One region of the Brevibacillus sp. NL20B1 genome, then DNA from elsewhere that is predicted to be linked to it. Evidence: riboswitches for the same ligand, from Rfam matches in the RefSeq annotation. Region 1 holds a riboswitch; each other region holds the start of a gene.
The links. A riboswitch is a leader RNA that binds a small molecule or an ion and turns the genes downstream of it on or off. The one in region 1 is predicted to bind cobalamin.
Positions count from the first base shown of each region.

Region 2: another riboswitch for cobalamin. It lies ahead of KDN35_RS06665 (iron chelate uptake ABC transporter family permease subunit); the one in region 1 lies ahead of cobO (cob(I)yrinic acid a,c-diamide adenosyltransferase).
Region 3: another riboswitch for cobalamin. It lies ahead of KDN35_RS12930 (energy-coupling factor ABC transporter permease); the one in region 1 lies ahead of cobO (cob(I)yrinic acid a,c-diamide adenosyltransferase).
Region 4: another riboswitch for cobalamin. It lies ahead of KDN35_RS03655 (ribonucleoside-diphosphate reductase subunit alpha); the one in region 1 lies ahead of cobO (cob(I)yrinic acid a,c-diamide adenosyltransferase).

Region 1 covers NZ_JAGTPT010000005.1:146,399-151,923, forward strand. The annotation lists gene cobS (adenosylcobinamide-GDP ribazoletransferase) at 1-487, opposite strand, end outside; gene cobU (bifunctional adenosylcobinamide kinase/adenosylcobinamide-phosphate guanylyltransferase) at 484-1,023, opposite strand; gene cobD (threonine-phosphate decarboxylase CobD) at 1,020-2,129, opposite strand; gene cobO (cob(I)yrinic acid a,c-diamide adenosyltransferase) at 2,129-2,677, opposite strand; cobalamin riboswitch at 2,880-3,093, opposite strand; gene KDN35_RS05585 (hypothetical protein) at 3,185-3,394, opposite strand; gene KDN35_RS05590 (hypothetical protein) at 3,467-3,664, opposite strand; gene KDN35_RS05595 (MDR family MFS transporter) at 3,921-5,456, opposite strand.
Region 2 covers NZ_JAGTPT010000007.1:49,809-55,333, forward strand. The annotation lists gene lepA (translation elongation factor 4) at 1-908, opposite strand, end outside; gene KDN35_RS06655 (hypothetical protein) at 1,132-2,145, opposite strand; gene KDN35_RS06660 (sigma-70 family RNA polymerase sigma factor) at 2,115-2,663, opposite strand; partial or broken gene KDN35_RS06665 (iron chelate uptake ABC transporter family permease subunit) at 2,761-2,916, opposite strand; cobalamin riboswitch at 3,082-3,284, opposite strand; gene KDN35_RS06670 (M24 family metallopeptidase) at 3,299-4,393, opposite strand; gene nikC (nickel transporter permease) at 4,550-5,443, opposite strand; gene KDN35_RS06680 (ABC transporter permease) at 5,456-5,525, opposite strand, start outside.
Region 3 covers NZ_JAGTPT010000017.1:69,368-74,892, reverse strand. The annotation lists gene KDN35_RS12945 (PucR family transcriptional regulator) at 1-660, shown strand, start outside; gene ald (alanine dehydrogenase) at 786-1,910, shown strand; gene KDN35_RS12935 (quinone-dependent dihydroorotate dehydrogenase) at 2,241-3,329, shown strand; cobalamin riboswitch at 3,422-3,613, shown strand; gene KDN35_RS12930 (energy-coupling factor ABC transporter permease) at 3,764-4,525, shown strand; gene KDN35_RS12925 (energy-coupling factor ABC transporter substrate-binding protein) at 4,526-4,813, shown strand; gene cbiQ (cobalt ECF transporter T component CbiQ) at 4,810-5,525, shown strand, end outside.
Region 4 covers NZ_JAGTPT010000003.1:113,623-119,147, reverse strand. The annotation lists gene KDN35_RS03655 (ribonucleoside-diphosphate reductase subunit alpha) at 1-1,437, opposite strand, end outside; cobalamin riboswitch at 1,629-1,828, opposite strand; gene KDN35_RS03650 (YisL family protein) at 2,026-2,379, shown strand; gene KDN35_RS03645 (MurR/RpiR family transcriptional regulator) at 2,653-3,549, shown strand; gene nagB (glucosamine-6-phosphate deaminase) at 3,573-4,331, shown strand; gene hemQ (hydrogen peroxide-dependent heme synthase) at 4,449-5,201, shown strand; gene KDN35_RS03630 (S-layer homology domain-containing protein) at 5,374-5,525, shown strand, end outside.

The DNA.
Region 1 (5,525 bases):
CGCCCTTTTCTCCGGTGACGTACGGCCAGCAGCGGATCGCCAGCAGCACATGCGTGCGTGCGGCGGCGGGCACCAGCAGCAGACAGGCGGCAAGCTGCCGATGGTCGAGCTCGGCCAGCGCCGCCGTCTTGACCAGAAGCAGCACAATCGCCGCCAGCACCCCCATCGCTCCGGTCCGGCTGTCTTTCATGATCGCCAGCATCTGTTCCCGCGGCCGGCTGCTGCCCAGACCGTCGGCCAGGTCCATCCAGCCGTCCAGATGCAGTCCGCCGGTGATGTAGACCCAGCAGGCCATCGTCAACACGGCAGCAGTCAGCGGCGCAAACGCCCACAAGGCCGCCTGATGCACCCCACACAGCACGAGGCCGATCACCAGTCCGACAGCCGGGTACCAGACGACGCTCTTCTTCCAGGCCTCTTCCGACGGGCGCAGCCAGGGAACAGGGATGCGGGTAAAAAACGACAGTGCATGAAAAAACGCGTTCATCCTTTTATCCTCCAGGGAATGCCTGCCAAAACGGCATAGACCGTATCAGCCCGGCTGGCGGCCAGCTGGTTGACGTCGCCCAGCACGTCGGCAAACCAGCGGCCCAGCTTGGTCATCGCGACGCCGCCCAGACCCACCTCGCTGGTCACGGCGATAACGGTACGGCCGTCGCTGCAGGCTTCATCCAGCCACTGCTCCGCTTCCTCCAGGAGCGCCCGCCCGATTGCTTCGTCCCGCCAGGACGCTTCCGGCACACTCATCAGCCGTGTGCTGACCCACGTCGACAGGCAGTCCAACAGCACCACCGGATACCTCTTCAGTTGCGGCAGGGTCACAGCCAGGGTGCCATCTGTTTCGGCCAGTCCCCAATTGCGGGGCCGCCGCGCCCGATGCCGCTCAATCCGTTGCTTCATTTCCTCGTCCCATGCCTGGCCGGTGGCCACGTACAAGACGGGGCCTCCCGCCTGTGCAGCCAGTTTTTCGGCGAAGCGGCTCTTCCCCGAGCGGACGCCTCCGGTAACGACGATCAGGCTCAGCGCCGCTCCCTCCTTTCACGCCAGACGTCCCGCAAGGCCGTCAACAGGCGGTCGTTTTCCGGCCGGGTGCGGACTGCGATGCGAAAATCACCGGGCGTCAAGCCGGGGTACATGGCACAACTGCGAATCAAGATGCCCCGTCTGCCCAGCAGCTCCTGCAGTTCCGCCGCCGTTATCTGAGCCGGACAGCGCACGAGCAGAAAGTTGGCTTCGCCCGGCCAGACGCGCCAGCCCAGTTCCTGCGCGATGGCACCGGACAGATAGGAACGCTCTTTGGCAATCAGCCGTCTGGTTTTCGCTTCGTAGTCCGCTTCCTCCAGGCAAAGCTCCCCGGCCGCAAGCGCCAGACTGTTGACGCTCCAGCTGACCTGCTTTTCCCGCAGCCGCTCAATCAGCGCGGGCACGGCGACGGCGTAGCCGAGGCGCAGCCCGGGAATGGCGAACATCTTCGTCAGCGAGCGCATCACCAGCACGCGCGGAAACCGGGAAAGCTGGTCTGCCAGCGTAAACTGACGCTCCTCCGCGACAAAGTCGAGAAACGCCTCGTCGATCACCAGATGCGTGTCTGTCCTGTCGGTCCAGCCGGCCATCCGCAGCAGTTCTTCCGGTTCATACAAGAGGCCGGTCGGGTTGTTGGGAGAACCGACAAAGACAAGGTCTGCCTGTTCAAACAGCCGGTCCAGCTCCGCCTCGTCCGGCTTGAAGCCGCGATCTTCCCGCCCCGGGCAGGTCAGCACGCGGGCGCCGAACTGCCTGGAAAGTTGGGCATATTCGGAAAAACAAGGCGTGACGATGCCGACCGTCTGCGGCTTCAGTGCGAGGATCGCCAGGGCCATCGCCTCGGCCGCCCCGTTGGTCGGCAGAAGCCACGATGCCGGCAGGTTCAGCTTTGCCGCCAATGCGCTGCGAAACGACCGGTGCCCCGGATCGGGATAGTGAACCACCCGAGGCAGCACCTCCCGCAGTCCTTCCAGCACGCGGGCAGGCGGGCCCAGCGGGTTGATGTTGGCGCTGAAATCGACAAATTGCCCGACTTCCACACCGAAGCGCTCCGCCGCCGTAACCAGATCGCCGCCGTGACCGAACACCTCCAACACGGCGGTCATCAATACTCCACCCCCAGCACGGCGGGGATGCCTTCGTCATAGTAGTGCTTGACCGCTTTCATCTCCGTTACCAGATCGGCAATCGCGATGATTTCCGGCCGCGCGTCCCGTCCCGTAATCACCAGATGCACGTGGCTCGGCCTGTTTTTGATCGTGTCCACTACATCGTCCAGCGGCAGCACGTCCGCTACGGGAAAACGATCAATCGCCAGCGCGTTGTTCAATTCGTCGAGAATCACCATGTCGTATTCGCCGCCCAATACCTGCTCCTTGGCGTATCGCCACGCTTCCCGCAGAGCGGCGCGGTGCTCCTCGGGCGTTTTCGTCCAGGTAAAGCCGATGCCTTTTTGCACCATCTCGATGCCCAACCGGTCAAAGACGATTTTTTCCCCGTAGGTGCGTTCCGGCGACTTGATAAACTGTACCACCAACACACGCTTGCCGCGGCCGGTCGCCCGTACGGCCAGCCCCAGCGCCGCCGTTGTCTTCCCTTTTCCGTCCCCGGTGTACACCAGGACCAGTCCTCGCTTGTTGTCGGATTTGTTCATCGACCATTTCCTCCCCCTCTGGCCGGCCAACCAGGGACGCGATGCCAAACGGTCCGCCCCTTGTGCCAGCTCATCTACCGTTCACGGTGTCTTTTCAGATACAATTAAAAAACGCTTTGCTTTCCTCGAAAACCAAAGGAAGCAAAGCGTCGACACGACGTCCACGACAATCCTCACCTTTTCCTTTGACCCGAAGGAAATCAGTGCTCACGCAAAACAGGCAGGTCTCCTGGCTTGAGGATCGCCGCTTTCCTTCTCCTTCCCACTCCCGCTGGAGCAGTGGATGGCTGTCGCCGCGAAGGAAAACTCCCCTCTTACAGTGGCGGGACCGCGTTGGATTTTCACCAAACTTCCCTTTTAACTTCACCCGCCCGGAAGCGTCCGCGCAGGTGAAGACCTGTTTGCCGTATGCAGTTGTCGGTGCCGCACATGACCGGCACTTGTCTCCATCATAACAAAAGTGGCCGTGGATAGGAAGGAAAAAGCGAGCGGGCAATGGGCTGACTTTTAATCGACGGGCGCCATCGAGCCATCTGGATTCAAAATTTCTTCTGCTCTGGTTCCATTCACATTGGAGTAAACATGCAGATTGCGATTGGGGCCTTGAAGGTAAGCGATGGTGTACAGGTAGACTCGTTCATCTTTCCAGCCGATGAAGAAGGCGGCTCCTACTTTTCCGCTGCGAATCCCCTCTTGATCAATGACATGGTCGGGCACAGAGGACTGGTAATCCTCCTCGGTGAAAAAGCGGTACAGCCAGAATTCATCACAGCCGTTTTCGAGATCCCCCTAGTCATCCACGAGAACGTACCTGTCACCGAACAGTGCGGCGACTTCTTGTTTGGTTGAGCCGATTGTTACGTTGTCTTTTATCCTGGCAACGGTTTGCAGCACTTCTTCTTCACGGACCGTCTGTCTTTCGGGTGGGAGTACGAAGATTCTGTCAAATAAATCAAAGGGATAACAGGCGACCAGGATCGCGGCCATGACTGCGGGAATCAGATATAGGTACGTTTTTCCTTGCAAAATGGTTTGTCCCCCTTCGTTCTTTGAACAGCAGCGAAAACACGTCACGCTTGCATTTACCTTCTACCAATATTTACTATAATATTATATTGCTGGAATTTATTGAACCCGCCCGAACCAATCAGGCCTGATCTGATAATGCTCCACGCACAAAAAAGCAGCCCTGCATGCAGCCGGAGATCATTCCGGTGCACGAGGGCTGTGTTCGCCTTTTAGTTTATCTTCTTCCCCGCTCCGCTGTTTTGGGCCGTACCTGTGCAGCGGGTATGCTTATCCGCTCTTTGCCCATCAGCAGGATCCCTACGACCGCCAGACAGGCCGGAATCAGCGCCCACATGAACGTCTGCGCAATCGACGAGGAGAGGACTGCGGTAATCTGCTCCAGGACAGGTGCCGGAATGGACGCCCGGGTTTCCGGAGTCAGCACCGCCCGCGGGTCAACCAGCCCCCCTGCCGGAATGCCGCTTCCACCGGCAAATACCTCTTCCAAGCCGCTCTGGAACAGGTTGCGCTGTACGATTCCAAACACGCTCACGCCCAGCGTCATGCCCAGCGAGCGGAAAAACGAGTTGGTCGAGCTGGCCGAACCGCGTTGACGCATGTCAAAGTTGTGGATCGCAGCCATGCCCAGGACGGAGAAGGAAAAACCGACGCCAAACCCGGTAAGGACCATGTAGACGGTCACCAGACTGCGCGAGACCTCCGGTGTCAGCGTCCCCAACAAAAACAAGCCGGACAGGAAAAAGGCGGCGGACAGCAGCATGATGTTGCGGTAGCTGGTCTTCGTCGTCAGCATCCCGCCCGTTTGGCTGCCGAGTACCGATCCGAGCATCATCGGAGTGAGCAGCAGCCCCGAGTTGGACGCCGAGCCGCCAAACACTCCCTGGATAAAGATCGGAATGTAGACGGTCGTGATGATGAAGGACGCGCCGTACAGAAGAGACACCATATTGCTTGCGGCAAACAGCCGCTGTCTGAACATGGAAAACGAAATGATCGGCTCGGCCGCCCGTCTCTCCACGTACAAAAACACGGCAAACAGCACGGCAAACGCGGCAAACAGACCGAGAATCACCGCAGAGTCCCAGGCGTATTGATTGCCGCCCAGCTCCAGTGCAAACATCAGGCTGACCACCGCTCCCACCAGCGTGATCGCACCCCACCAGTCAATGCTCTGCTTGCTGTGTTCCAGCGACTCCTTGTAGTACGCGGAGATAAACCAGAGCGACAGAAGACCGATCGGCACGTTGATGTAAAAGACCCAGTGCCAGCCAAAGTAATCGGTGATGTAGGCGCCGAGCAGGGGACCGACAACACTGGACGTGCCGAACACCGCTCCGAACAGGCCAGTCATTTTCCCTCGCTTCTCCGGTGGGAACACGTCAAAAATGATCGTAAAGGCAATCGGCATCAGCGCTCCGCCGCCAATCCCCTGGATGGCCCGGTAGATGCTGAGCTGAACAATGCTGCCTGCCGTCCCGCAGAGGATCGATCCGAGCAAAAACACGATCAACCCAAACACGTAAAACCGTTTGCGGCCGTACATGTCGGACAGTTTGCCGAAGATGGGCATCCCCGCCATCGTCGCCACCATGTACGCCGACGTGACCCAGACAAACTTGTCCAGACCGCCCAACTGGCCGACGATCGTACCCATCGCGGTGGCGACGATCGTGTTGTCCATGGACGCCATCAACAGACCGAGCAGGAGCCCGGCAACCACAAATTTCACATTCGACTTCTTGGCAATCACGCCGATCTCCTCCTCTTTCAACTTCTCTATGAACTTGATTATTGCCAATGTGGCCCGGAAAAAATAAAC
Region 2 (5,525 bases), on a different contig from region 1:
CAAAACACCATCGGATTGATTTTGCGGTAACCTGGCAGCGGTTCGGCGGCCGGACGATTGGCATCCGTGATCGTATCCCCGACACGGGTGTCGCCCACCGTCTTGATCGAGGCAGCCACGTAGCCCACGTCACCGACGGTCAGCTCGTCTACCGGCGTCTGACGGGGGGTGGAGGTGCCCACTTCCGTCACTTCGAATGTTTTGCCGGTGGCCATCATCTTGATTTTCATACCTTTTTTCAGCGTACCGTTGACGATCCGCACGGATGCGATCACGCCCCGGTACGGATCAAAGTAGGAGTCGAAGATCAGCGCCTGCAGCGGCGCATCCGGGTCTCCCTCGGGTGCCGGCACCTTTTTCACCACTGCCTCCAGCACGTCCTTGATGCCGATCCCTGCTTTGGCCGAGGTGAGGCAGGCGTCGCTGGCGTCCAGCCCGATGACGTCCTCCACTTCCTGCTTGATGCGCTCCGGCTCCGCGCTGGGCAGGTCGATCTTGTTGATGACCGGGATAATCTCGAGATTGTTGTCCAGCGCCAAATAGACGTTGGCCAATGTCTGCGCCTCAATCCCCTGGGCGGCGTCCACCACCAGGAGCGCCCCTTCACAGGCGGCAAGGCTGCGGGATACTTCGTACGTAAAGTCGACGTGTCCGGGGGTGTCGATCAGGTGCAGGATGTACTCCTCTCCGTCATCGGCTTTATAGTTCAACCGCACGGCGTTCAGCTTGATCGTAATGCCGCGCTCCTTTTCCAGCTCCATCGTGTCCAGAAACTGGTCTTCCATCTCGCGGGCCGACAGTGCTCCGGTCAGCTCCAAAATGCGGTCCGCCAGGGTTGACTTTCCGTGGTCAATATGGGCGATAATGGAAAAATTGCGAATTCGTTTCTGTCTTTCACGGCGATCCATCTGTGTCTGTTCCCTCCCACGCCATCCGAAAGTCGCTTTCAGATAGCGTTCCGAAAAAATACACTAAGGTCAATTATAACAAAGGCCGGATAGCGGAGCAATAAGCAGGAACGAGGCGGAAGGAGAGGGAAGATGGGAGATGGAAGGGGCATGACGGGGCGCACCCCTTCTGGAGGAGAGGGCGACGGGGGAATTAGGGGAGCAGCACCCGGGTACGGCCCTGTCAGTGTGCAGAGCCGTACCTTTTCAGTTTCTGCACGATCTGCGGCGGAAACATCGACTCGAGGCTGCTCTGGTAACGGCTGCCGTCCTCCGGCATGCGGTGGCTTGTGACCTGGTACCCGGCGCTGCCGCCGCGAGAGACCCTGTACGCGATGTCAAAGACCATCGGGGCGCTGAGCGCGAGCTGCTGTTGGTCCCCGCCCCTGCCGGTAATCTGCACCCATGCGTACACGCGCCGGTTCTCCGCATTGGGGGCTTCCACGCCGATTACATCCAGTTTGACGTCCCGCTCACCGCCGAGCCAGTCAAGATCACCCCGGATGCTCTGCAGGTAGCGGGTAATCAGCGGCGTGACCAGTTCCCGGTTGGCCGGCGACACGCCCTCCTTCACCTCGACGAACACCTGTCCGAAATGCTTGCCGCCGGAGACGACCTGCAGCTTCCAGATACCCGCATGCGGCAAAACGATGCCGGAAGGAAAATGGCCGTCCGCGTCATACTGCGGTCCCGCCACCCGGTAGCTGCCCAGATCCACGCGCTCCCCCTCGGTGCTCCACCCGACCAGATTCACTTCCGGGGCAAACGGACCATTCAGCAGCCAGAACACGTTTTGCATCTGTCCTTCGTACAGCTCATCCGTGATGATGCGCACCGGCTTCTCGCCGACATAGCGGAACGGTTTGCCGTCATGGACCGTCTCCATCTGCGGCGACGTTTTCCACAGCACGGGAGGAGAGGAGACGAGGCCGAACAGCGGCGGTGCGGTTGTCTTCGGCGCGGGGCCAGGGGCGGCCGGTTGCTTGGGCTGCAGCGCATCGGGCCACCACATCCACAGGGCCAGCAGCGTCACCGCAGCGGACGCCGACGCCAGAAGCGGTCCGCGCCTCTGCCGCTGCGACCGCTGTCTGATGCGCTTTCGCACGGCTTCTTCCATTCCGGGGGTAAACGTCACGTCCTTGCACACCGTTTCGTCGGCCCGCTCCTTCAGCTCTCGCAGCCATTTGTCCCGTTCCATTCCCATTCCTCCCTTGACTCCATCCGCTGTCTCAACTGCTGCCGGGCGCGGTGCAGCCGTGTCCGGACCGTTCCCTCCGTCACGCCAAGCACTTCGGCCGTTTCCGCGATGGACAGATCGGCGTAGTAGTGCAGCGCGATCACCTGGCGGTACAGCGGCGGCAGCTCCAGCACCAGGCGAACCAGCTCGTCCCGTTGCGCCCGCTCCATGACCTGCCGCTCCGCGGACACGTCGCTCTCCCTGCTGATCCAGGAACGAGGCAGCAGGTTGCGAAACGCCCAGGAGCGCAGGCACCCTTTGCACTCGTTCACGGCGATCCGGTAGAGCCAGGTGCGGATGCTGCTCTCGCCGCGAAAACGGGGCAGGTGACGGTACGCTTTCAAAAAGACGTCCTGCGTGATGTCTTCCGCCAGACTGCGGTCTTTCACCATCAAGGTGACCAGGCGAAGCACGCGCGTCCCGTATTCCCGCATGATCTGTTCCAGCACCGCTTCCACCGTCGGCTGCAGTTTTTCCACGCGGCGCGCCTCCCTTCGTGTGCATTCACCTGTTTAGATGCGGCCGGCCGACGAAATGTTACAACGTTTATGGCGAAAAACGGGTCCAGGGGAGCGGGAGTGCGCCAAACAGCATGACCGATGTCGCCCCGACCGACGCCCCCGAAGAGACGCCCAGGATGTCGGGATCAGCGAGGGAATTGCGGACAAGTGCCTGGATGGCCGCCCCGACTACGGAGAGGCCATCCCCGACGAAAGCACCAATACATACTCGCCTGCCTGTTGTAAACCTGGCTCACATGTTTACGCACAAACAAAAAAGCATCTCCCGTATTGGACGGAAGATGCCTGTCTGCATGCGGACACGACAAAAGAACAGACGCGGAGCGCCGTTTCTTTCTGTCCCCTGCTTTCCACACATCCCCATCCTCGTGGGTAAAAGCGTGATCGCTTCACGGCAGGTCTCCTGGCTTGGGTTCATCGCTCCCTGCACCTTCCCATCTCGCCAGACCGGCGAGACAGTGGCTGTCGCAGGGCGCTCCCGTTACAGTGGCGGGACCGCGTCGGACTTTCACCGAACTTCCCTTTTAAGCCCCCCGGGCGGACCTGCACCCGGACGGCACCGTGAAACACCATATTCGTTTTTCGTCTGAGCCTTACCTGATGACGGTCAGCTGTTTCGGGAACTGCGTCAATACATCGCAGCCGCTGTCGGTCACCAGCACGTCGTCCTCGATTCGCACGCCCCCCACGCCCGGGAGGTAGATCCCCGGTTCGATCGTGAAGACCATGCCGGGACGAAGCACGTCCTGGTTTTGTCCGTGAACCGACGGATATTCGTGGACGTCCATGCCCAATCCGTGCCCCAGACGGTGCATGAAATACGGACCATACCCTTTTTCCTCGATTACGCGGCGAGCCGTTTGGTCGAGGTGAGCCAGCGTGACACCCGGACGCACCTCAGCGATGGCCGCTTCGTTGGCCGCAAGCACCGTCTCGTAGATTTCCCGAAGCTGTGCACTGATCTCGCCGATCGCAAAGGTGCGGGTGATGTCGGACACGTAGCCGTCAGCCGCCACGCCCAGGTCAAACAACAGCAGGTCTCCCTCGCGCACCTGCCGGCTGCCCGGGGTTCCGTGCGGCAGCGCCGATTTTTCGCCGGCCAGCACCATCGTGTCAAACGAAGGCCCGTCAGCCCCCAACCGCTTCATCTGGTATTCCAGTTCGGCGACGATCTCCATCTCGGTGACACCCGGTTTCACTTTTTTCAGACTCTCGCTCAGTGCCTGTTCCACCAGCCGCACGGCGTGCCTGATGCGGGCCACTTCCTCCGCCGACTTGATCAACCGCATTTCGCGGAGCGGTTCCTCCACGTCGGCGTACCGCTTGGCCGACACGACCGCGCTCATCGCTTCAAAGCGCTCCACAGTCATGTGGCTCTTCTCGATGCCCAACCGCGTCACTCCGGCGGGCAGCGCCTGCTTCAACACGTCATACGGATTATCCGTATCGGTATGCGTCAGGATTTGCTTGACCCCGGAAGCCGCCGCTGCCGCCGCTTCACGATCCAGCGCCGGGACGATCAACGACGGTTCGCCCTGCGCCGGGATGATGAGGCCCATGAAGCGTTCGTGGGGTTCCGTAAAAAAGCCAGTCAGATAGTAAACGTGTTTGGGCGAGGTGATCAACACCGCGTCCAACTCTTCCTTTTCCATATACGTGTGCAACTGCTGCATGCGCTCCTGGTACAACTTGCTCACCCTGCTTTCTCTTGGTATCTACTAGCGAGGATACCATGTCCTCGGAAAAAAAAGAAGCGAGCGGGCCCTATCACCCATGCTCCACGGACTTTGTCTATATACGGGAAGGCTGCCGAGCAGCCTCGACAGCCGGACGGAATGGCGTTTTCAATGTTTCATCCGCGGGTCAAGCGCGTCGCGCAGACCGTCGCCGATCAGGTTGAAGCCGAGCACCGTCAGCATGATGGACAAGCCGGGGAAGATGACGGTCCACGGCGCTTTTTGAATGTACTGGCGTGAGTCGGACAGCATCAGCCCCCACTCCGGCTGCGGCGGCTGCGCCCCCAGTCCGAGGAACCCCAGGGCAGCCGCTTCAAGAATTGCCGTCGCAATGCCCAGCGTGCCGGTGACGATGATCGGCGCCAGGCTGTTCGGCAGGATGTGATGCAGGATAATCCGAGAGTTTTTCGATCCGATCGCCTTCGCTGCCATGACAAACTCTTCCTCTTTCAGGCTTAACACGCGCGAACGGACCAGCCGTCCGTAGGTAGGAATGTTGACGATGGCGATCGCCAGCAGGGCGTTCTCCAGCGATGGTCCGAGCATCGCCACAATCGCGATGGCGAGCAGAATACTGGGGAAGGCCAGCATGATGTCAAACAGCCGGGAGATGATCATGTCCACCCAGCGGCCGTAATAGCCGGCAAGCAGGCCGAGAAACGTGCCGACGATTACCGATCCGATGACGGAGAACAGCCCGACGCGCAGGGAGATTTGCGCCCCGTAAATCACCCGGGTGAACACGTCGCGCCCGTTGTAGTCAGTTCCAAACCAGTGCTCGGCCGACGGCGGCTTGTTCTTGTTGATCAACTCTCCCTTGTCGTATTCGTAGGGGGTAATGTATGGAGCCAACAGGGCCAGCAGGACAAACACGAAAATGATGATGAAGCCGACGATGGCCAGCTTGTTTTTGCGGAGCGTCCGCCAGGCGTCGCGCCAAGGGGACGAGACCGGCTCGTCGGTTTGCTGCACGCGTACCGTTTCCACATGGGTTTCTGCCATAAGACGTCCTCCTTAGCGGTATTTAATGCGCGGATCGACATAGGCGTAGAGGAGGTCGACCAACAGGTTGATCAGGACAAAA
Region 3 (5,525 bases), on a different contig from region 1:
TGCGTCATCGAGGCGGCCGGAACGGGGCTGGAGCAGTACCTCTACCCGCTTTTGATGCGCGACAAGCTGCTGTGGGTGGTGGATGACGGACAGATCGTGCTGCTGATCGGTCTTTTCGGTCGAGGCAAGGAAGGGAAAGACGAGCTGCTGCGCAAAACCGAGCAGTTTCTGGCCGACTCGCTCAGCAAGCTGGTGACCCACGTCCGCGAAGGCCAGGTGACGGCCGGTTACGGCTGCGTCTACAGGGCCTACCCCGACATCGTAAAAAGCTACCGGGAAGCGCTCCACGCGGTTCGGGTAAAGCGGCTGTTTCCGCGTGAGACAGAAGGAATTCACGGGTACCACGAACTGGGCATCTACCGCTACCTGCTGAAACTGAAGGAGTGGGACGAAGAGCAGGGCTACCAAAACGACCGGCTGGCCCGGCTCAAGGCGTATGACCGGGAAAACCAGACTGCGCTGATGGAGACGCTGGAGACGTACCTGGACGCTGCCGGCCGGTCCAACGTCACCGCCCAGCGGCTGCACATCCACATCAACACGCTTGGGTACCGCCTGCGCCGGATCGAGGAGATTCTGCGAGTCGACCTGGAGGACATGAATCAGCGCGCCGCGTTGTATCTGGAACTGAAAATGGATAAGTTGGACCAGGAACGCTAGTTCGTTTGTGAAAATTCACAAACAGAGCGGCAAAAGATTAAGGGAATCCCCAAGGAAACGCGTTTTGAAAACGCTGTACAATAGCAGTAACTCGTTATACGGCGTTGCGAAGGAGGATAACCAGCATGATTGTAGGGATTCCCAAAGAGATTAAAAACAACGAAAATCGCGTAGCCATTACCCCTGCCGGCGTGGCTGCGCTGGTGCAAAACGGCCACACGGTTCGCATCGAAAACGGTGCCGGCCTGGGCAGCGGCTTTACCAACGACGATTACACGGCGGTAGGAGCGGAGATCGTCGCCACGGCAGCGGAAGCGTGGGCAGCCGATATGGTGATGAAAGTAAAAGAACCGCTTCCGTCCGAATACGGCTACTTCCGCGAAGGCCTGGTCCTGTTCACCTACCTGCACCTGGCGCCGGAACCGGAGCTGACTCGCGCCCTGATGGAGAAAAAAGTGGTGGCGATCGCGTATGAAACCATTCAATTGGACAACGGTTCACTGCCTCTCCTGATGCCGATGTCCGAAGTGGCCGGCCGCATGTCCGTGCAAATCGGCGCGCAGTTCCTGGAGAAACCGTACGGCGGCAAGGGCGTGCTGCTCGGCGGCGTACCTGGTGTGCAAAAAGGTGAAGTGGTCATCATCGGCGGCGGCATCGTCGGCACCAACGCTGCCAAAATGGCAGTCGGTCTGGGCGCCAACGTCACGATTATCGACGTGAATGCTGATCGCCTGCGCCAACTGGATGACCTGTTCCAAGGTCGCGTGCAAACCCTGATGTCCAATTCGTTCAACATCGCCAACGCCGTGAAAAAGGCGGACCTGCTCATCGGCGCCGTGCTCATCCCTGGTGCCCGTGCACCTCGCCTGGTGACGGAAGAGATGGTCAAAACGATGGCACCGGGCTCTGTGATCGTCGACGTGGCGATCGACCAGGGCGGTTCCATCGAAACGATCGACCGCATCACCACGCACGACAACCCGACCTACGAAAAACACGGCGTGATCCACTACGCGGTTGCCAACATGCCGGGCGCGGTGGCGCGCACTTCCACGCTGGCACTGACCAATGTGACCGTGCCGTACGCTGTGCAGCTTGCCAACAAGGGCTACCGCCAAGCGATTCTGGACAACCGCGCGCTGGCCAAAGGGGTCAACGTGATCGAGGGGAACGTGACCTACAAGGCCGTCGCCGAAGCGCACAACCTGCCGTACGTCTCTATCGACGACGTGCTGCTGGTGAAAAACTGACCGGGCCGGGACGATCCCAGCCGACACAGCAAAACCGTGACCAACTGCCTGCCCTGCCAATCGGGGCAGGCAGTTTTTTTGTCGGGAGATCGGGTTTAAGAGAATACAGGCATAGGGAATGAGGATACTAGTTGCTAGAGGGGCCGGCTGCCTGCAGACGGGAGGAGTAGGAACCGAAACAGCCGTCTGCTGCCAATGGACCAGGGTCTATCCTCGTATCGCGGCAGAAGTTTTTCCGTAACCGAAGGGAAAGGGTACTTCTCTCGTAGTGCGCACCCTTTTGCAAATATGGTATGCTACTAGGCAGTAGAACGAGTGAGGAGTGCAGTGATGTATCAACTGGTCAAAAAATTCCTGTTTAAGATGAGCGCAGAAGAAGCGCATGAGAAGACCATACACCTGCTCCGGTCAGTGGAAAACTCCGCACCGGGCAAAAGCATCCTGAAGATGGTGTATCAGTTCCGCGACGAACGTCTGGAGACAACGCTCTGGGGCATTCGCTTTCCCAATCCAGTCGGCCTGGCCGCCGGATTTGACAAAAACGCCGAAGTCTATCACGCGTTGGCTTCGCTGGGCTTTGGATTCGTGGAAGTGGGCACAATCACGCCGCAGGGACAACCGGGCAATCCGCAGCCGCGGCTGTTCCGCCTGCCGGAGAAGCAGGCGGTCATTAACCGCATGGGGTTCAACAATTACGGCGCCTACACCGCCTCGCAAAACCTGTTGGACTACGCCTATGCCGACATCCCGATCGGCATCAACATCGGCAAGAACAAGCTGACGCCCAATGAAGAAGCGGCTTCCGACTACAGCAAGTGCCTGGACCTGCTCTATTCGTACGGCCATTATTTTGTGATCAACGTCAGCTCGCCCAACACGCCCAACCTGCGCGACTTGCAGGAGGCCAACAGCCTGCGGTCCATTCTCCGCGAAGTGAAGGCCAAGGCGGCCGAACTGGAGATGCGCGGCGCCAAGGCGAAGCCGATCCTGGTGAAGGTATCGCCCGACATGGCGGACGAGCAGATGAGTGACGTGGTCAGGGCCGCGGTGGCCGAAGGGGCGGCCGGCATCATCGCCACCAACACCACACTGTCCCGTGATGGGGTGGAAAACCACCCGTACGCAGAAGAAGCGGGCGGCTTGAGCGGAAAGCCGCTGGAGGAGCGGTCCACCGCCTGGGTGAGAGAAATTTACCAGGAAGTGGGGGACAAGGTGCCGATCATCGGAGTGGGCGGCATCTTCACCGGTGACGACGCCTACCGCAAGATTCGCGCCGGCGCCAGCCTGGTGCAGGTGTACACGGGAATGATCTACCGCGGGCCGGGTATTGCGCGGCAGATTAACAAACGGCTGGTGCAGCTGTTGAAGAAGGACGGGTTTGCCCGCATCAGCGACGCGGTAGGCGTGGACGCACGATAGATAGCGCACCTCGGAGACGATTCTCCCCTCTTTTGCTTTCGCGGGGGCTCGTTTATAATGGACGCAAACGTCCAAGATGGAAAGGAAAAAAACCGAATACAACGGAGCTAGGTGCCCTTATGCGGATAAGGGGTAACAGGGAATCGGGTGAAAATCCCGAGCGGTCCCGCCACTGTAACCAGGGAATTCTCTTTTGACAGGCCACTCGCCGCTCGCCGGACGGGGAAGGCAAAAGAGCGTGATGATCTGGAAGCCAGGAGACCTACCTAGCTGCCGCACCCAACAGCCTTCGAGGAAAGGAGAGGTGAGCCCAGGCAGTACGACTGTTTTGTTTGAGGAAGTAGTCGTCTATTCACATTGCGCAAAGCTCATCCGGCCGGATGAGTTTTTTTCTTGGACGTTGGATGTCGAACCAGATAGGGAGAGGATGCTCGATGAGCCGTTCGCGTTCGTTGATGAGCGGAATGCTTGTGACGGGATTTGTCCTGTACTTTCTGCTGAATGAGCCGGAGACCGGACACGCCATGCACATCATGGAAGGCTTTTTGCCGGTGGAGTGGGCGCTGTTCTGGTGGGCCGCGTTTCTGCCCTTTTTCCTGCTGGGCCTGCGCTCCATCAAGCGGCTGGTCCAGGATAACCCCGAGTTGAAGCTGCTGCTGGGGGTGGCGGGGGCGTTTGCCTTTGTTCTGTCCGCATTGAAAATTCCGTCTGTGACCGGGAGCAGTTCCCACCCGACCGGGACCGGCCTGGGAGCCATCCTGTTCGGTCCGCTGGTCATGTCGGTGCTGGGCACCTTGGTGCTGCTGTTCCAGGCCCTGCTGCTCGCCCACGGCGGCTTGACCACGCTGGGGGCCAACGCGTTTTCCATGGCAGTGGTCGGGCCGTTTGTGGCCTACGGGGTGTATCGGCTGGTGCTGCGGGCCAACGGCGGCCAGCGGGTGGCAGTGTTTCTGGCGGCTGCCCTGGCCGACCTGACCACGTACGTGGTGACGTCACTGCAGCTGGCGCTGGCGTTTCCGGCAGCATCCGGTGGTGTCGCCGCCTCGTTCGCCAAATTTGCCGGCATCTTCGCGCTGACGCAGGTGCCGCTGGCCATAAGCGAGGGACTGCTGACGGTGCTCGTCTGGAACTGGCTGCAGTCGTACAATGCAAAAGAACTGTCGCAACTGCCGCTGCTCAAACGGGAGGGGATGTAAGTGAAACGCTGGTCAAACCGGGTGCTGTTGCTGCTGGTGGCGTTGTTGGCCGTGCTGCCGCTGATATTGGTGAAAGATTCGGAGTTTGGCGGAGCGGACGGCGCGGCGGAAGAAGCGATCAAAGAAGTGGCCCCCGACTATGAGCCCTGGTTCCAGCCGCTTGTGGAGCCGCCGGGCGGCGAGACGGAAAGCCTGCTGTTTGCCGTGCAGGCCGCGCTGGGCGCCGGATTTATCGGATATGCAATCGGCCTGTACCGGGGTCGGTTGAACAACGGCAAAGAACAATGATCGACCAGTTGGATACGCTCGCCTACACCAACCGGCTGCGCCGCCTGTCCCCCGGCTGCAAGCTGCTGTTTGCCGTGGCGCTGATGTTGATCGTCCTGGTCAGCCATCCGCCCGTGCAGATTGCCGCCTTTGTCTGGATCAGCATCTGGATTGTCGCCTACGCCCGCATTCCCTGGCGCGTCTACCTGGTCGGGCTCGTTCTCGCATGTTCGTTTCTGGCCGCGGGAATGCCGGCCCTGTTGGTGGAAGCGGCGCCTTCGTCCGGGTGGAGCAGCGGCGCCAATGTCCTGGCCGCCTGGCAGTGGGGAGGCTGGGTGATCTATGTGACCACGGACGGCGTCGCCCGGGCAGTGACCCTCATGTGCCGTTCCCTCGCGGCACTGTCCTGCTTGTATTTCGTGCTCTTTACCGTGCCGTTTGCCGAACTGCTCCAGGTGCTGCGCCGCATCGGCCTGCCGGCGGTGCTGACCGATCTGGTGATGCTTATGTACCGTCTGGGGTTTGTGTTTCTGGAAACGGCAGCCTGGCTGCGGACCGCGCAAATCGCGAGGGGCGGCTATCAGGGGATTCGCGCGGCGCTCCGCGACACCGGCAGGTTGGTCAGCCGGCTGTTTGCACGTGCGATGCTCCGGTATCGGCAGCTGTACCTGGGCATGATGGCGCGAGGTTTCACGGAGGACTTTCGCGTCGTCAGCCTGTCAACACATGTCCG
Region 4 (5,525 bases), on a different contig from region 1:
CCCCAGGTTGATGCTGGAGAGATTGCAGACGACGAAATCGCCCGGCGTTTTCCGAATCACGATCTCTCCGTCCTGCAGCACTTCTTCTGTCACCGTGGTGGGCGACATGTTCTGCAGGATTTCCGTGCACAAATTGCTGGAGTAAATCATGCCCGCATGTTTGTTGGGGTTGGCGCGGTTGACGGTATCCCGGTAGAACATGAACGGCGTGCCCGTCTCCAGCTGGGAGATCATGATCCGCTTCATGATCTCGATGGCGGGTACCGTCACGCGGCTCAAGCGGGGATGCCGCACGCACGCCTCGTACCGTTCGCGGAACGTGCCTCGCCCGGGCTCCTCATCGTAGCAATCCTCCAGCGAAAAGCCCATGACGGTGCGCACTTCATGCGGATCAAACAAGTGAAACTCGGCCCGGTTTTCCACCGCTTCCATGAACAGATCAGGGATGCACACACCCGTAAAGATGTCATGCGCCCGCAGGCGTTCGTCCCCGTTGTTCATTTTCAAATCGAGAAACGCCAGGATGTCCTTGTGCCACACGTCGAGATACACGGCAACGCTGCCGTTGCGCGTTCCGAGCTGGTCGACGCTGACCGCCGTATTGTTCAGCTGGCGAATCCACGGGATGACCCCGCTGGATTTGTTTTCATAGCCGCGGATGGAAGAGCCGCGCGCCCGCACTTTTCCCATGTACACGCCGATGCCGCCGCCCATCTTGGACAGCCGGGCGACGTCGGTGTTGGAATCGTAGATGCCCTGCAGAGAGTCGTCGACCGTGTCGACAAAGCAGCTGGAGAGCTGTCCGCCCCGTGCTTTGCCGGCATTCGCCATGGTGGGCGTTGCCACGGTCATGTACTGATGGCTGAGCGCCCAGTAGGCTTCCTTTACCAGCGCGAGTCTTTTTTCGCGGGGTTCCTGCAGCATGAGGTGCATGGCGATGACCATAAACCGCTCCTGGGGCAGTTCATACAGGCTGCCGGTGTAATCCCTCGCCAAATACCGCTCGGCGAGAGTCACGATCCCCAAATAGGTAAACAGCTTGTCCTTTTCCGGATCAATCTCCCGTTCCAGCTCCGCAATCTCTTCCGGACGGTAGGCGGTCAGCAGTTCCTGTTTGTAAATGCCCTTTTCCACCAGCTGTTTCAACAGGTTCAAAAACGAACCGTAGGGACGCGCAGGACTAAAGGAATACGCCCGGCTGCGGGCCGCTTCGTGATACAGGGCAGCGAGGTACGCCCTGGCGGCGACGTAGGTCCATTCCGGCTCCTCTTTGGAGATCAGTTCGGCGGCCGACATGGCAACGATTTTTGCCGCTTCCTGTTCCGTGAGCGTTTTGTGTTTGGCTCTGATGGCCGCCGACTGGATGACGGCATCTGCGCGCAGCCGGGGAAAATCGGCCAGAATGTCGCCAATCAGCGATGTAATACGTTGGTCAATGCCAGAGACAACCGTTTGCAATCTATCCCTCTCCTTTGCGGTTCATGAAAAAAGCATCCTCTCCCGTCGGGTAGAGGATGCTGATGTTGCCCATGTGGAAACAAACATGCCTGTGTCAAAGCGGAACGTGCGCCAGAAAGAGCGGCACGCCGCCGGTGACCGATTCCACACCTCCCCATCCTCGTGGTTCCAACGGTGTTGTCTTTGTGGCAGGTCTCCTGGCTCATGGATCATCGCTTCTCTGAACCTTCCCGTCGATGCGATCGACAGTGGCATCTGACAGAGTCGCTCCCCATTTACAGTGGCGGGACCGCGCCGGACTTGCACCGGTCTTCCCTTTTAAGCGCTTGCCGGAATCCTGGTCAAGCGCACCACAAAGCGTACTATATATGGTTGTATGAAGGTACTATAACACAATATGTTGTGGGAGGGAAGACTGATCTTGGCTGGCCGCTTCCAAAAAAGCGGGTCCGGTCCAGTGACTAGCTGTCACAAAACCGCCAAGCATTGCGCGCCCTGCTTTTCCCTTGCCAATCTGTTATAATGAGACGAGTATGGAGATTGCACTGGGCAAGGAGTGAGCAAACGGTGAGCTATGCGTATCTTAAAGCCCACGTAGGCGGTTGGGAAGTGGCATTCATCCTGCTGATCGTCGGGTACATCCTTTTCCGTCTCGGCAAGGAAAAAGTGGGCAACATCGTTCACATGTTTCTGCGCGTGATGATGGTGATTGTGGTCGTGACAGGCGGTTGGATGTTGTTTAAGTTCCACACGGGAGACGTCCTGTACTATGTGAAGGGACTGCTGGGGATTGTCGTCTTCGGGCTGATGGAAATGGCGCTGGGACGGGCACGCCGCCAGGAAGCCAGCATCGGATTTTTCGTTGGCGCGCTCGCGCTGATGGTGCTTGTCATCCTGATCGGGTACCGCGTAATCGTGTAGGCGGCCGGTGCTTTGCACACACGTCGAAAAGCTTTCACTCGGATCAAAAGGTTCCGGGTGGAGGCTTTTTTTGTTGTTGTTCGCTAAGACAAGCGGCGCCAAGAGCGGCGGATGCTCGCGGAAGCGGAGTGCGCCGCGAATCAGAACGGTCTGATATAGAATGGAGAACTTCTCCACATATATCAATCAATATGGCGGAATGCTCCGCTTTTGCATATAATGGCGGTAGGAATAAAGCTGTTTTCTTTTGGTGATAAACGGAGGAGGACGCCGATGACGGTAAATCAGAAAGAGCAGACGGCCGGCGCGTCCGGCGGCGCGGCCAAAACCAATGCCACCCTGCTGGGCATTCAGAGTTTGCGGCCGTCGTTTACCAAATCTGAGCAAAAAGTGGCGGAGATCGTACTGAGCCAGACGGAGAGCGTAATTTACTCTTCCGTCATCGACCTGGCGGAAAAAGCGGGCGTGGGCGAAACCACCGTGCTGCGCTTCTGCCGCAAGATCGGTTTTCGCAGCTACCAGGAGTTCAAGCTGGCGCTGGCCCAGGAGCTGGTCCATCCGGTGAAAAACCTGCACGGTGAGGTAACGGAGGAGGATTCGCTGACGACCATCGCGCAAAAGGTGACGGCCACCAACATGCAGGCGGTTGGTGACACCAGCTCGCTCATCGACCCGGTCGAGCTGGAGCGGTGTGTCGACCTGCTGCAAGCCGCCAACACGATCCACTTTTACGGCGTGGGAACATCCGGGGTGACGGCCCAGGATGCCAAATACACGTGCTTGCGCCTGGGGCTGAAAGTGGACGCCTTTTACGAGGCACACCTGCAGGCGATGGCTGCCGCCACGCTGGGGCCCGGCGACGTCGCCGTGGGCATCTCCGTGTCGGGCAGCACCAAGGATACGATCGATTCGCTGAAAGTGGCGAAGGAAGCAGGGGCAACAGTGCTGTGCATCACCCACTACCGCCGCTCGCCGATCACGAACGTGGCTGATGTCACGCTTTTGACGGCAGCAAAGGAAGGGCCGCTGCAGGGCGGTTCGCTCGCGGCCAAAATCGCCCAACTGCACGTCATCGACATCCTGTGTACGGCACTGGCCATGCGCATCCAGGAGAAAGCGCTGACCTACAAGGAAAAGACGGCAAAAGCGGTGCTGGACAAAAAATACTGAAGCGGCTGACGGAGGGAGAGCGCATGAAACTGCTGATTGCGGAGAATTACGAGTCGTTGGGCAAAGCTGCGGCGCACATCGTGGCGCAGGTGGTGACAGCCAAACCCACTGCCGTACTGGGACTGGCTACGGGCAGCACACCGATCGGCATGTACCGGGAACTGGCGCGGCTGCACCGCGAGGAGGGAGTTGACTTCTCCCGCGTGACGACGTTTAACCTGGATGAATACGTCGGACTGCCGCCGCATCATCCGCAAAGCTACCACACGTTCATGCAGGAACACTTTTTTCGCCATGTGGACATCCCGCTGGAGCAGACCAACATCCCGCGCGGAGACGCACCCGACCTGCAGGCGGAGTGCCGGCGATATGAAGCGGCAATCGCGGCGGCGGGAGGCATCGACCTGCAGGTGCTGGGTATCGGCGGAAACGGCCACATTGGTTTCAATGAGCCGGGGTCCGACGCGGAGACGACCACGCGGATCGTGGAACTGGCACAAAGTACAATCAAGGCGAACGCGCGCTTTTTCGAATCGATCGACGAAGTGCCGACGAAAGCTGTATCGATGGGGATCAAAACGATTCTGGCGGCGAAGCGGATCATGCTGCTTGCGAGCGGCGAGGCCAAGGCGGATGCGGTGCGCCGCATGCTGGAAGGAGAGAAGACGCCTGACGTGCCCGCGTCGCTGCTGCAGCTTCATTCAGATGTGACCGTCATCGCGGACAAGGAGGCGGCAGCGCTGCTGTCAGCCGAGACGAAAAACAGCGGCCGCCTGGTGTGAACGGCCGTTGTTTGCGGCGCTTGTTCACCAATTCGTTTCGCATAACGCTTCGTTCGTTATGCTATACTGGGAGTGTCCAAGAAGAATGCACCAGATTACCGTAAGGAGTTGAACCTGATGAGCACGAACGAGGCATTGCTTACGCTGGAAGGCTGGTATACTTATCATAATTTCCGCACGATCAATTGGGAGAAGTGGAAAGCGGCTTCGGCCGAAGAGCGCCAGGCCGCACTGGACGAGCTGTTTGGCCTGATCCGCGAGTGGGAGGCAAATGAACAGGAGAAGCAAGGCAGCACGGCCATCTACAGCATCCTGGGGCACAAGGCGGACCTGGTCTTCCTGTTCCTGCGCCCGACGATGCAGGAACTGGACGCGATCAAGACGGCGTTCAACAAGACCCGCTTCGCCGCGTACACCGAGGCGCCGTACTCCTATATTTCTGTGGTGGAGCTGAGCAACTACGTACATAATCCCGGCGAAGACCCGAAGTCCAATCCGCAAATCCGGGAGCGGCTCTACCCGATTCTGCCGAAGTGGGAGCACATCTGCTTCTACCCGATGAACAAAAAACGCAACCTGCAGGACAACTGGTACATGCTGACGATGGAACAGCGTGCCGAAATGATGCGCTCGCACGGAATGATCGGCCGCAAGTACGCCGGCAAAGTGAAGCAGATCATCGGCGGCTCGGTCGGCTTCGACGATTGGGAGTGGGGCGTCACGCTGTTTGCCAACGACCCGCTCGAGTTCAAGCACATCGTCTACGAAATGCGCTTTGACGAAGTGAGCGCACGCTATGGGGAGTTCGGCAACTTCCTGGTGGGCAACATTGTCACACCCGAGTCGCTCACGCAAATGCTGCAGGTGTAACTCTTTCAACCACAATCTACCCACGGTGCAGCCGGGGTAGATTTTTTTTGCATGCAAAGCATCTGCTGGATAGATGATCCTCTCATATATGGAATAATTTGTATCAATTCGTGACAAATGGTAAGATTGTGTTCGAAATCGCAAAGCCAAGAGGGGAGAGGTGTTTTTCGGTATGACCAGAAAAAAGATGCTGCGGGTGGCAGCGGGATTTTCGGCAGCGGTGCTGCTGACCGGTGTTCCCGTCCCGCTTGCCGGCGTGTGGGAGAACAGCCTGCCGAGCGCCTTGGCCGCCGAGCAGCGGGCGGACGGTTTGACGCAGGAGCA